DNA from 3 places in the Methylocystis sp. WRRC1 genome. Region 3 is predicted to be linked to each of the others. Evidence: predicted binding sites of a transcription regulator. Region 3 holds the regulator's gene; each other region holds the start of a gene.
What was found. The regulator PhoB, encoded in region 3, activates phosphate uptake and scavenging genes when phosphate is short. The targets are predictions, from matches to a motif close to TGTCATNNANCTGTCAT.

Region 1: a site for PhoB is predicted at 2,228-2,244, ahead of LG047_RS04585 (DUF2794 domain-containing protein). Genes of this name have one in related genera too.
Region 2: a site for PhoB is predicted at 1,873-1,889, ahead of LG047_RS03510 (YdcH family protein). Genes of this name have one in related genera too.

The regions. Positions count from the first base shown of each region.
Region 1 is NZ_JAJFZJ010000001.1:919,236-923,537, forward strand. It holds gene LG047_RS04575 (hypothetical protein) at 1-373, opposite strand, end outside; gene LG047_RS04580 (Bax inhibitor-1/YccA family protein) at 923-1,690, shown strand; gene LG047_RS04585 (DUF2794 domain-containing protein) at 1,744-2,166, opposite strand; gene htpG (molecular chaperone HtpG) at 2,673-4,302, shown strand, end outside.
Region 2 is NZ_JAJFZJ010000001.1:686,452-690,753, reverse strand. It holds gene LG047_RS03515 (protein adenylyltransferase SelO) at 52-1,470, opposite strand; gene LG047_RS03510 (YdcH family protein) at 1,600-1,779, opposite strand; tRNA gene LG047_RS03505 (tRNA-Val) at 2,059-2,133, shown strand; gene LG047_RS03500 (helix-turn-helix transcriptional regulator) at 2,468-2,704, opposite strand; gene LG047_RS03495 (type I restriction endonuclease) at 2,815-3,126, shown strand; one part of gene LG047_RS03490 (IS3 family transposase) at 3,185-3,446, shown strand; one part of gene LG047_RS03490 (IS3 family transposase) at 3,446-4,302, shown strand, end outside.
Region 3 is NZ_JAJFZJ010000001.1:2,018,036-2,022,337, forward strand. It holds gene LG047_RS09735 (aspartate aminotransferase family protein) at 1-462, opposite strand, end outside; gene LG047_RS09740 (GcrA family cell cycle regulator) at 912-1,439, shown strand; gene phoB (phosphate regulon transcriptional regulator PhoB) at 1,460-2,203, opposite strand; gene phoU (phosphate signaling complex protein PhoU) at 2,200-2,919, opposite strand; gene pstB (phosphate ABC transporter ATP-binding protein PstB) at 2,942-3,727, opposite strand; gene pstA (phosphate ABC transporter permease PstA) at 3,728-4,302, opposite strand, start outside.

The DNA.
Region 1 (4,302 bases), 1.1 Mb from region 3:
CGTTTTCCTTTTCCTCGCCGCCGACGTCCTTGACGATGCGCAGCTCTACCTTCATGTCGCGCAGCTCGTCCTGCTCGGCGTCGAGCACCATGATCATCGGGCCGGTCGACGGAATGTCTTCGCAAAATTCGTTCTTGGAGGCCTCGGGCAAATAACCGGTGAAGTTCATGATGTCGGGGCCGATGAACAGGCGGCACCGACCCTCAGCGGCGCCAAGCCGCCCATGCGCCTCGGCCGGCGCAGCAGCCGCGCCCGCGACGACAAGAAGAGCTGCGGCGGCCAGAAGCCGGAGCGGATCACGAACACTTTTTGTCGGGCCGACCGACAGAGCGCCTCGCACCGATCTGCCGAACGATGAGACGAGGCGCGACATTCTCTCATTCAGTCTACTGAACTGAGCAGATTCATCGTCACGCATATTCTCCTCCTGGTCTTCGTGCGACAAGGACACGCGACACTCGGGGTTTGGTTCGCGCCGCGTTTTGCCCTCACCGCGGCCGTGAGGGTCGGACGACGCCGTTGTCGAATGTTACCGCATTCTTGCGCGACAGCAAGGGTGCGACAATCGGTCATCTATACCGCTCTGCACTATTCACGCAGCCGGAAAGCTGGCCTGTCGGCATTCAAATTTCGCCATTCCTACAATAAATAAGCCGTCGGAGCCCGATCGGAAGGGTTTTTGCGCCGCTTTCGCTTGTGCGAAAGGCGGCGGCGCGGGGGCGCCTGAAAACGGGGGCCAAGGGATGTCGAAAGCGGACGATCCCCGGAACGATTAAGCCAAGTATTACCTTAACAAGAGTTCATCCGAGCCCGCCTTGTCACCCAGTTTGGACCAAGCCATATTGCAAGTAGCCAGAGAGGCTAAGGCCACAGCGCGTCGGTAAAGTCCGGGCGACTGGCCATGGAGATCGAGAGGGTCACAATGTCAAACTACGACCGCAACACGAGCTTCGGCTACGGCCGCGGGGTCGCTCGGTCAACGACGGCCGAGATCGACGAGGGGCTGCGCGCCTATATGCTCGGCGTTTATAATTATATGACGATCGGCCTTGCCGTAACGGGCCTGGTCGCGCTCGGCACCTACATGCTTTCGGTGGCCAAGGTCGGCGCCGGCCAGATCATTCTGACGCCATTCGGCCAGATGATCTTCACTTCGCCGCTGCGTTGGGTGATCATTCTGTCGCCGCTCGCCTTCGTGATGTTCCTCGGCGCGCGCGCCACCACCATGTCGGCGGCGACGGCCCGCAATCTGTTCTTCGCCTTCGCGGCGGTGATGGGCCTGTCGATGTCGTCCATCCTGCTGGTCTTCACCGGCGCGTCGATTGCGCGGATATTCTTCATCACCGCAGCCGCTTTCGGCGGCCTCAGCCTTTATGGCTACATGACGAAGCGGGATCTGTCGGCCTTCGGCTCCTTCCTGGTGATGGGCGTGTGGGGCCTTGTCATCGCCGGACTCGTCAATCTGTTCCTGCAGTCCACCGGCTTGCAGTTCGCCCTGTCGATCATTGCGGTTCTGGTCTTCGCCGGCCTGACCGCCTGGGATACGCAGAACATTAAGGACATGTATTACGAGGGCGACGGCTATGAAGTCGCGCAGAAGAAGAGCGTGTTCGGAGCCCTCTCGCTCTATCTCGACTTCATCAACATGTTCCAGTCGCTGCTGTATCTGTTCGGCCAGCGCAACGACTGATCCGCCCCGCGATCGTGAAAAGCCCCGCTTCGGCGGGGCTTTTTTGTTGGCCCTTATTCGGCGCCGACCAGTTTCAACCCGCGATCGAGCACGCGAATGACGCGTGCGAGATCATGCCCGCGGCGCATGACGAGGCCGGTGGCGGCGATGACGGCATAGGCACCCTGCCGGCGCGCGAGTTCGGGATTTTTCTCGATACGGTAGAGCGGCGCCTCGCTGGAGCGGCGGAAGACGGAGAAGACGGCCTTCGCCGGCGTGAAGTCCAGCGCGTAATCCCGCCACTCCCCGGCGGCGACTTTCGCGCCATACAGATTGAAGAGCATGTTTAATTCGCGCCGATCGAAAGATACTGGCGCGGAGCTGCGCGCTTCGCCTCGTCCGCGATTCTGCTCGCCCCGTTGCGCGCGGCCGGCGCCCGCCACCACGACGAGGGCGGGCCGGGAGGGGCTGGGCTCCGTCGTCTCCGACTCCGCCATGCAACGATTCTCCTCGAACCTCTATATGTTCGCGCGATGCGACGCCGGGGGCAAGCCTTTCATGTCAGCCTCGTGACAATAATTGCGGCGATCGGCGCGGCCTTAGCAAATTGGAAAGGAAAAATCACATTTCCGCCGGTATTGAGCCCCTTGCAGGCCAAACGATGTAGACAATATCTACGTGTTGCCCCGACAGGCTTCGCGATGGGCGTTTCCGGTTTTCGTCAGCCCCCCAGCCCCCCGGAATCGCGCGGCGCGAGGATCCTGAGCTATCGTGGCGATGGGCGGGTCGGCCGGGATATTCCCGCGCCGGCTCGTCTGCCCGGCAGATCCGGGAAAGGATGCCGATTCGGCGTTCACAGCCGGCGGTCAGGCGTTTTTTCCAAAGCTCCGGACTTGCAAAATCGTCACGAATGACGAACTCAAGGGCGCGGCCGATTGCGGCCCATTTTCCCCCTTTTATCGTTCTCTCCCGGGATGGAGAGGAATCTTCTTCTGGAGACGCCATGACTGACGACGCTGCTTCCGCCGACGCCGCTTCCCTGTCGCGCGAGCCGAGCGAAGCCGCCAATTTCGGCTTCGAGGCGGATGTCGCGCAGCTCCTGGAGCTGATGACGCATTCCGTATATTCGGAGCGCGAGGTGTTCCTGCGCGAGCTGATCTCGAACGCGGCCGACGCCTGCGAGAAACTGCGCTACGAATCGCTTTCCAACGAGAAACTCGCCGCGATGGCGGGCGCGCCGCTGGTGACGATCTCGCTCGACAAGGAGAAACGCACCATAACCGTCGCCGACAATGGCGTCGGCATGTCGCGTGACGAGCTCATCAGCGCGCTCGGCGCGATCGCCAATTCCGGCACGCGCGCTTTCCTCGAAAAGATCGGCAAGGAAGGGAGGGACGCGGGATCGTCCCTCATCGGCCGATTCGGCGTAGGCTTCTATTCGGTGTTCATGGTCGCCGACAATGTCGAGGTTGCGACGCGCCGCGCCGGCGAGGACAAGGCCTGGCTGTGGACCTCGCAGGGCAAGGGCACATATTCGATCGCGCCGCTCGCGCTCGAAGACGCGCCTCCGGTCGGCGCGCGCGTGACGCTGCATCTCAATTCCGAAAGCGACGAATTCCTCGAGCCGTGGCGCATCGAGAGCATCGTGCGCGAACATTCCGGCGCCGTCTCGACGCCGATCGATCTCGTCGAGGAGCCAGGCAAGGAGCCGCGGCGCATCGCCGACGGCGTCGCGCTGTGGACGAAGCCGAAATCGGAGATCACGGAGGAGCAGTATCTCGACTTCTACCGGCAATTGTCCGGCCAGTTCGACGAACCCGCCCTCACCGTGCACTGGCGCGCGGAAGGCCGCACGGAATATACGGTCCTTGCCTTCATTCCGGGCAGCCGGCCATTCGATCTCTTCGATCCGGGGCGCAAGAGCAAATCGAAGCTCTATGTCCGCCGCGTGCTGATCTCGCGCGAGGTGGACTTGATGCCGGCGTGGCTGCGTTTCGTGCGCATCGTCGTCGACAGCGCCGACATTCCGCTCAACGTCTCGCGCGAGATGGTTCAGAAGAGTCCCGTCATCGCCTCAATCGGCAAGGCGGTCGCGACGCGCATCCTTCAGGAGCTGACGAAGCTCGCGGAAAATGAGCCGGAGAAATTCGCGAAAGTCTGGGAGAACTTCGACGCCGTTCTGAAGGAGGGCCTGCATGAGGATCCCAGCCGTCGCGACGGTCTTTTCGCCATCGCGCGCTTCGCTTCGACGAAGTCCGAGGGGAAGACGCGCACGCTGAAGGATTACGTGGCCGATCTGCGCGAGAACCAGACGGCTATTTATTATATCGCCGGCGACGATGCGAAGCGCCTTGCCGCGAGCCCGCAGCTCGAAGGATTCCGCGCGCGCGGAATCGAGGTGCTGCTGCTCGACGACGCGGTCGATTCCTTCTGGGTCACGAGCGCGCTGGGCTTCGATGGCAAGCCTTTCAAATCGGTGACGCAGGGTCAGGCCGACATCGATTCGATTGCGCTTCTCGACGAGCCGAAGGAAGACGCGACTCCGGCGACGGAAGTCGGCGACCTTGTCGCCGCGCTGAAGGAAACGCTCGCCGAAAATATCGAGGACGTGCGCGTCTCGACACGATTGACGG
Region 2 (4,302 bases), 1.3 Mb from region 3:
CACCCAAGTCGCGTTCAAGCGGAAATGGCGCCGCGTCTGTCGCGAAGCTTGTCACGCCTCATAGGCGTCGCGCATCTGGGCGATTTCCGCGATCTTGGCCTGAATCGCGGACCAGTCGTCCCTCTCCGCGATGGGCGCCCAGATCGCCTCGACTTCGTCGATCAGCATCGTGCACGGCGCGGGGCGACGGAAATAGGGGTGGTCGAGCCGAGCGGCCGGCGTCGCCTCATGCTCGGCGAGAGCGGCGCGCAGGGGCGCGAATTCTGCCGTCTCGTAATAGGAGGCCGACGGGCTCGACCTGGCCCGATCCACGCTCGCGAGGCCGCCGCGCCAGTCGAAGAAGGTCTGCTCGAAGGGCGCCCGCGTCGCGATGAGGAAATCCACGAAAGCCTTGGCGAGCCGGGCGTCGGCCTCCTCACCCGCCGGCGCGAGCGCGAGCCGCCTAAGCAGCGCCGCGCGGAACTCCTGCTGGATAAGGCCTGGAAACACGTCCAGCGCCTTCTCGGCCGCCTCCAGCCCCGTCAAATGCAGGAGACATTCGGCAAGTCGGGCGAGATTCCACCCCAGCGCGCCGGGCTGCCGGCCAAAGGCGTAGAGCCCGGTTTCGTCGAAATAGGCGGCCGTGAACTGCGGGTCGTAGGATGGCGCGAAGCGCCATGGCCCGTAATCGAAGCTTTCGCCGGTGACGTTGATATTGTCCGAATTCAGCACGCCATGGACGAAACCCGCCGACATGTAGCCCGCGCCGAGCCGGGCGACCCGGGCGACGACTTCCCCCAGAAATGCGAGGGCCTTGGCGGGGCCGGGCAGCTCCGCCAGAGCGGGGAAATAATGCCGGCAGACATGGTCGAGCAACCGATCGATCGCGGGCTTGTCCTCATGGAAGGCGAGGCGCTGGAAGGTGCCGATCCGGATATGCGAATGCGACAGCCGCACCAGCACGCTGGAGCGCGTCGGCGAGGGCTCGTCGCCGCGCATGAGCGCTTCGCCGGTCTCGATCAGGCTGAAGGTCTTGGAGGTGTCGACGCCGAGCGCCTCCAGCATTTCGGTGGCGAGGATTTCACGCACGCCGCCTTTCAGCGTCAGGCGTCCGTCGCCGCGTCGCGACCAGGGCGTCTGGCCGCTGCCTTTCGTGCCGAGGTCGAGTAGGCGACCGTCCGCGTCGTCGCGCAACTGAGCGAAGAGGAAGCCGCGGCCGTCGCCGAGGTCAGGGTTGTAAACGCGGAACTGATGGCCGTGGTAGCGCAAGGCGAGCGGCTGGCGCAGGCCGTCGGGCAGGGGCTCGAAACGCCCGAAATGGGCGATCCATTCCTCATCCGTCAGCCCATCGAGCCCAACGCGCGCGGCCCAGCGCTGGTTGCGATAGCGCAGTACATGCTTCGGAAAGCGCGCCGCCTCTACCCGGTCGAAAAAGGGATCGCCGAGACCTTCATGGAGGGTCTCGGGGCGGTAGCTGTCGGTCACGGGCATGGGGCGGCGGTCTCTTTGATCTGGCGCGAGCGAGGAGCAAGCTATGCGCCAAAAAATAAGGCGGAGATCGCTCTCCGCCCATGGCTGCCTTTGACCCTCATCGGTCGTCAGGATGATACAGTGATCGCTTCAGTGTCGCGTTTCGCTGACCGCCAATTTGGCCAGTTCATCCTTTATCTGCAACTTCTTCCGCTTCAGCTCCAGGATTTTCGTTTCGTCCGCGTGGGGGTGGAGCTGTTCCTTCTCGATTTCCTTCTTGAGCGCCTCGTGGCGGCGTTGGAGTTCGACGATATGACCTTGCAAGGACATGCGAAACCTCCTTTGTAGCTCTCCTCTCGTCGAGCGAGGGCATGGCCAAGCATGCCACAACCATCGTGGCCCGCAAGGAGAGAAATCGTCGCGCGTCACAAATCTTTCACGCGCCGTCGGCCGAAATTTTACGATTCGCTAACAATTGAGCCGGCCGGGGCCCGCATTCCGGCCGATCGCCCCGGGAAAACAGGAATTTCGACGACCAGCGCCGTTGGCGCTTGCGCGCCGCCAGAATCGCCAGTATATGCGGGGCGCTCGAGCCGTTCAGCGGCTCTGGGGCGCGTAGCTCAGCGGGAGAGCACTACGTTGACATCGTAGGGGTCACAGGTTCAATCCCTGTCGCGCCCACCATTCAAATCAAAGACTTGCAGAAAATACCAGCGACCGTGCTGAAAGGCGGGGACGCATGGGGGACGCAAGCGGGGGATTTCGCGGCTCGATGTAGGCGCTGTCGTCGCGCCCCCGATCACACCCGCGCCAACTGGCCACCGGCCCGCCCCGCCATCGCCGGCCGTCTGCGCTAGGGACATAGGAGTGCGCCCGGTGGTCGGCGCAATATGGTGAGCCGATCGTGGCAGGCGCGGCGCAGAAGCGGTCGGGCGATCAGTCCGCGCGCCGAGCGGCCAGTGGCAGCAACCGGGCCGGATGTCGACGAACGGGACGCCTGAGCGCTGATCTTCGGTCATCATCTGCCCTCCACGCCCCCGTCGATCATCTCCCCTGACGCGAGGAAGACGACGCCGGCCGCTTCGAGGGCTTCGCGCACCTTCTCAACCGTGGCCTGTTTCACGTCCTCGCGCCCAGCCTCGATCCGGGTGATCGTCTCATGAGAAACGCCCGTAATCTCGGCAGCTTGTCGGACTGACAGGCCGAGCGCGACGCGCGCCGCGGGCGCAACCGGTCTTGCCTGCTCAACCCGCAGCTGAGATATTGTTGTTTCTTAGGGTTGATTTGGTGTGGCGGCAACGAGATGAGAGGAAGAATGGATATTTCACGCCGCAAGTTTGAAATGAACAAGTCTGAGGCAGCCCATTGACGACGGCAGAAAGCAAAATTGAGCGGGACCTAATCTCCAAGCTCCAAGAACTTAAGTATAGTTACCGTCCGGACATCCACGATCGCGCCACTCTGGACCAGAACTTCCGTGAGAAGTTCCAAGCGCTGAATGGCGTCCGCCTCACTGACTCAGAATTTGACCGCCTCATCGACGAAATCATCACGCCCGATGTCTTTACCGCCTCCCGCACCTTGCGCGAGCGAAACAACTTCACGCGAGATGATGGCACCCCGCTCAACTACACTCTCATCAATATAAAGGACTGGTGCAAGAACACCTTTGAGTGAGCTGCTGCCGGTTTCGTGGACGCCGAGAAACGGTGTTTCATGAGGCCGGAGGTTTGTTATGGCGAGACGGATATTCAGTCGGGAGTTCAAGGTCGAGGCGGTTCGGTTGGTGAAGGAGCGCGGCGTCACCGTCGCGCAGGCCTGCCGCGATCTGGATGTGCATGAGAACGTGTTGCGGCGCTGGGTTCGGGAGCTGACGACGGATCCCGTGCAGGCCTTCCCCGGACACGGCCAGCAGAAGCCGGAGCAACTGGAGATCGAAAGGCTGCGCCGTGAGGTCGCCAAACTGCGGGCGGAGCGCGACATTCTAAAAAAGGCCGCAGCCTTCTTTGCGAGGGAAGCGAAATGAGGTTCGCTTTCGTCGCAAAGCACCGGAGCGTCTGGCCGGTGGCGTGGCTCTGCGAAGCGCTGGACGTGTCCCGATCGGGCTTTCACGCCTGGCTGCGTCGCGGGCCGAGCGCCCGATCGGTCGCGGACGAGGAGCTGACAAAGAAAATCCGCGCGAGCTTCGTGGGCAGCGCCCGAACCTACGGCGCCCGCCGCGTCTGGCGGGACGTTCTAGCCGAAGGCGTCTCCTGCGGCCTGCACAAGATCGAACGGTTGATGCGGGCAAACGCCTTGCGGGCGCGACCGCGTCGCCGGGGTCAGCCGAAGGACGACGGACAAAGGTCGGCGGTCGTCGCGCCGAATGTTCTCGACCGGCAGTTCGCCGCGCAAGCGCCGAACCAGAAGTGGATCGCCGACTTCACCTATATTTGGACGGCGGAAGGCTGGCTCTACGTCGCCGCAGTCATCGACCTGTTCTCGCGAAGGGTCGTCGGCTGGTCGATGAAAGCCGAGATGACCGCTGGTCTTGTCGCGGATGCATTGATGATGGCGATCTGGCGTCGCGGCAAGCCGGACGCCTTGCTGCATCACTCCGACAGGGGCAGCCAATATACGAGCGAGCAGTTCCAGCGCCTCATGGCCGACAATGGCGTCGTTTGCTCGATGAGCCGATCCGGCAATGTCTGGGACAATGCGGCGATGGAGAGCTTCTTCTCTTCACTGAAGACGGAGCGGATCGGGAAGAAACTCTACCGCACGCGTGACGACGCCCGGGCAGACGTCTTCGATTACGTCGAGCGGTTCTACAACCCCGTCCGCAGGCATTCGACGATCGGCTACGTCAGCCCG
Region 3 (4,302 bases):
CTCGACCGGCGGGCCGAAGCCCTCGAGATATTTCGGATTGCCGCCGGCGGCGATGGTCGCGAGCGTGCGGCCGTGGAAGGCGCCCTCGAAAGTGATCAGACGATAGCGTTCCGGCTGGCCGTTCGCGGCATGATATTTACGCGCGGTCTTGATCGCGGCTTCGACCGCCTCGGCGCCGGAGTTGGTGAAGAAGACGATGTCGGCGAAAGTCGCCTCGGCGAGGCGCCGGGCGAGACGCTCGGCCTGCGGGATGCGAAACAGATTGGAGACATGCCAGGGCTGTTCGGCTGCGGCCTTCAGCGTCGCGACGAGATGCGGATGCTCGTGACCCAGCGACAGGACGGCGACGCCCGACGCGAAGTCCAGATAGCGGTCGCCGTTCTCGGCGACGAGCCAGGCGCCTTCGCCGCGCGCGAAAGAGATGTCGGCCCGCGCATAGGTCGGATAAAGCGCAGAATTCAAAACCGTGCTCCAGTGCTCAGGCGACCGCAACGCCGTGCGGGGCTGAAAAACAAAGCGCCGCCCTTTTCAGGGCGGCATTTTGAGCCCTTGATTTTATGCGCCCGCGCCTCCGCGGTCAAATCTCGGGCCTCGAATGCCGACGCGGCGGCCCTATGGCGCGGGCGAGGAATCGGTTTGCAGGCGTTCCGTGACCTTCGAACTGAGTCTTGAGAGCAACACCCTTGCACAAAGCTTGCAGAAAGCCTGTTGAGAACGCCGCCTTTCGCTTGCCAGCGACTCCCGCCCGTGATTCAACTGCGTCAGTAACGTTTCCTGCCGGCGCTGGCTGCATGTCGCGCCCGGCGTTTCTCGAGTTTCGATCCGCGTCAAGTCGCCGCTGGCGCCCTCCAGCGCAGCGGGCGGTGAAGGATTCTAAATCCGCGCTCGAACCGACCGAGTGGAGGACAGATATGTCTTGGACCGATGAACGCGTCGAGCTGTTGCGTAAACTTTGGAGCGACGGACTCAGCGCGAGCCAGGTCGCAGCCGAACTTGGACCCGGCATCACGCGCAACGCGGTGATCGGAAAGATCCATCGTCTGGGTCTCGCGGAGCGCGCCAAGACCGCCGCCGCGCCGCGACCGCGCGCCGCAAAGGCGCAGCGTCAGGCGGCGCCGCAGCCGCGCGCAGCCGGCCATGTCGTGCATGGCAATGTGGCGCTCGCCTTCGCGCCGCAAGCGATGGTCGTCGCCCGCGCGCAGCCGCAGGAGGAAGAAGTCGTGATCCCGATGTCGGAGCGCGTGACGCTGATGGACCTGCGGGAGTCCATGTGCCGCTGGCCGATGGGCGATCCGACGACGCCGGAATTCCGCTTCTGCGGCGGCAAGTCGCCGATCGGCGGCGGCCCCTATTGCGCCTATCACGCGCGCGTCGCCTATCAGCCCGCGCAGGATCGCCGTCGCGCCCGCGACCAGCTGCGCGCGCCGCGCTACGCCTGACAAAATGAAAGGCCGCGACTTCAGTCGCGGCCGAATGTTTCGTCGAAGGAATAGCCGGCGCCGCGCACCGTGCGGATCGGATCCTTCTCCCGCCCGCGGATCAACGCCTTGCGCAGACGGCCGACATGGACGTCGACAGTGCGCTCGTCGATTTCCGCCGACATGCCCCAGACGCTGTCGAGAAGTTGCGCGCGCGTGAAGACGCGGCCCGGCTTCTCCATGAAATATTCCAGCAACCGATATTCCGTGGGGCCGAGATGAATCTCTCGGCCCGACCGGCGCACGCGATGCGTGTCGCGGTCGAGATCAATGTCGCCCAGCCTCAACTTCGAGGCGACGCGCTCCGGGCGCGCGCGACGCAGCAGCGCGCGCACGCGCGCCATCAGCTCCGGCGTCGAGAAGGGCTTCACCACGTAATCGTCGGCGCCGACGGAAAGACCGCGCACGCGTTCGCTTTCCTCGCCGCGCGCCGTCAGCATGATGATCGGCATGTCGCGGCAGGCCTCGCGCGCGCGCAGGCGTCTGCAAATTTCGAGACCCGAGACGCCCGGCAGCATCCAGTCGAGAATGACGAGGTCGGGCGGCGTTTCCGCGATGCGCAGCTCCGCCTCGTCGCCATTGTCGACATGCTCGACCTGATAGCCTTCGGCTTCGAGATTGTAAGTGAGAAGGAGCGCGAGCGACGCTTCGTCTTCGACAACCAGTATGCGCGGCGCGCGATCGCTCTTGCCCTCCCGCATTACCGCGGGAATGCTGTCATTCATTGCGAAGCCTCTTCACTGTCGCCGCCGAACTGGGCGACGCGTATTTTCGGCCGCTCGGTCGGCATCGGCTCGCCGGTCACGAGATAGACGATCGTCTCGGAAATATTCGTCGTGTGGTCGCCGATGCGCTCGAGATTCTTCGAGCAGAACAGAAGATGCGTGCAGAAGGAGATGTTGCGCGGATCCTCCATCATGAAGGTGAGAAGATCGCGAAACACCGAATCCTCGAGCGCGTCGAGATCGGCGTCGGTCTCCCACACCGCCCGCGCGCGCTCGACGTCGCGCAACGCATAAGCGTCGAGGACGTCCTTCAATTGCATCGACGCGATTTCATGCATCGACTTGAGGCCCACGAGGGCGCGCGGAAAGCGCGCTTCCGACGCGATCTTCAGCGTGCGCTTGGCGATGTTCTTGGCGAGGTCGCCGATCCGCTCGATGTCGCCCGCGATGCGGATCGCGGCGATGCATTCGCGCAGATCCACCGCAAGAGGCTGGCGCCGCGCGATCGTCAGGACCGCGCTTTCCTCGATCTCGCGATGCAGCGCGTCGAGACGCGCGTCGCTCGCGACGACGCGATGGGCGAGATCGACGTTGCAGGTCGACAGCGCCTCCATCGCTTCCGCGAGCATTTTCTCGGCGATGCCGCCCATCTCCGCGATGCGGCGTCCGAGCGCCTCGAGATCGCGGTCGTAGGATTTGACGATATGTTCGCTCATGGCGATCATTCCTTGATTCAGATCAGCCGAAGCGGCCAGTGATGTAATCGAGGGTGCGCTTTTCTCTCGGCTTGTTGAAAACCTCGTCGGTGTCGCCGAATTCGACGAGCTCCCCGAGATACATGAAGGCCGTGTAGTCCGAGACGCGCACCGCCTGCTGCATGTTGTGCGTGACGATCGCGATGCTGTACTGATTGGCGAGTTCCTCGATCAGCTCCTCCACCTTCGCGGTCGAGATCGGATCGAGGGCCGAACAGGGTTCGTCGAAGAGGATGACCTCCGGCTGCACGGCGACGCTGCGCGCGATGCAAAGTCGCTGTTGCTGACCGCCCGAAAGGCCGAGCCCGCTGGTGTGCAGCTTGTCCTTCACCTCATCCCACAGCGCCGCGCCGCGCAGCGCCTCCTCGACGCGGGCGTCCATGTCGCCGCGCGAAAGCTTCTCGTAAAGGCGGATGCCGAAGGCGATGTTCTCGTAAATCGACATAGGAAAGGGCGTCGGCTTCTGGAAGATCATGCCGACGCGCGAACGCAGCGCATTGATATCGACGGCGGGATCGAGAATGTTCTCTCCGTCGAGTAGCACCTCGCCCTCGGCGCGCTGGCCGGGATAGAGGTCATACATGCGGTTCATGACCCGCAGCAGCGTGGACTTGCCGCAGCCCGACGGACCGATGAAGGCCGTCACCTTGTTGGCGTAGAGCGGCAGGCTGATGGATTTCAGCGCGCGGGACGAGCCGTAGAAGAAATCGAGGCTGCGCACCGACACTTTGGCCGGCGGTTCCTTGGGAGCGTTGGCGGCGATGTTCATTCAGGATTTCCTCCGTCCGGCGCTGACCGCGCGGGCGATGACCGAAAGAGTCAGAACGGTGACGGTGATCAGCAGCGCGCCCGTCCAGGCGAGTTGCTGCCAGTCCTTGTAGGGCGAGAGCGCGAACTGGAAGATGACGACCGGCAGGCTCGCCATCGGCGCGGCTAGGTCCGAGCTCCAGAACTGATTGTTGAGGGCCGTGAAGAGCAGGGGCGCCGTCTCGCCGGAGACGCGCGCCACCGCGAGCAGCACGCCGGTGACGAGGCCGGCCTTCGCCGCGCGATAGGCGACGCGAGAAATGATCAGCGCGCGCGGCGCGCCAAGCGCCGCCGCCGCCTCCCGCATCGAACCCGGCACGAGCAGCAACATGTCCTCGGTCGTGCGCAGCACAACCGGCACGACCAGGATGGCGAGCGCCACGGCCCCGGAAATTCCGGAGAAATGGCCGATCGGCGCAACGAGGATCGTATAGACGAAGAGTCCGATGACGATCGACGGCGCGCTGAGCAGAATGTCGTTGATGAAGCGCACGACCGTCACGAGCTTCGTGTGTCGGCCATATTCCGCCATATAGG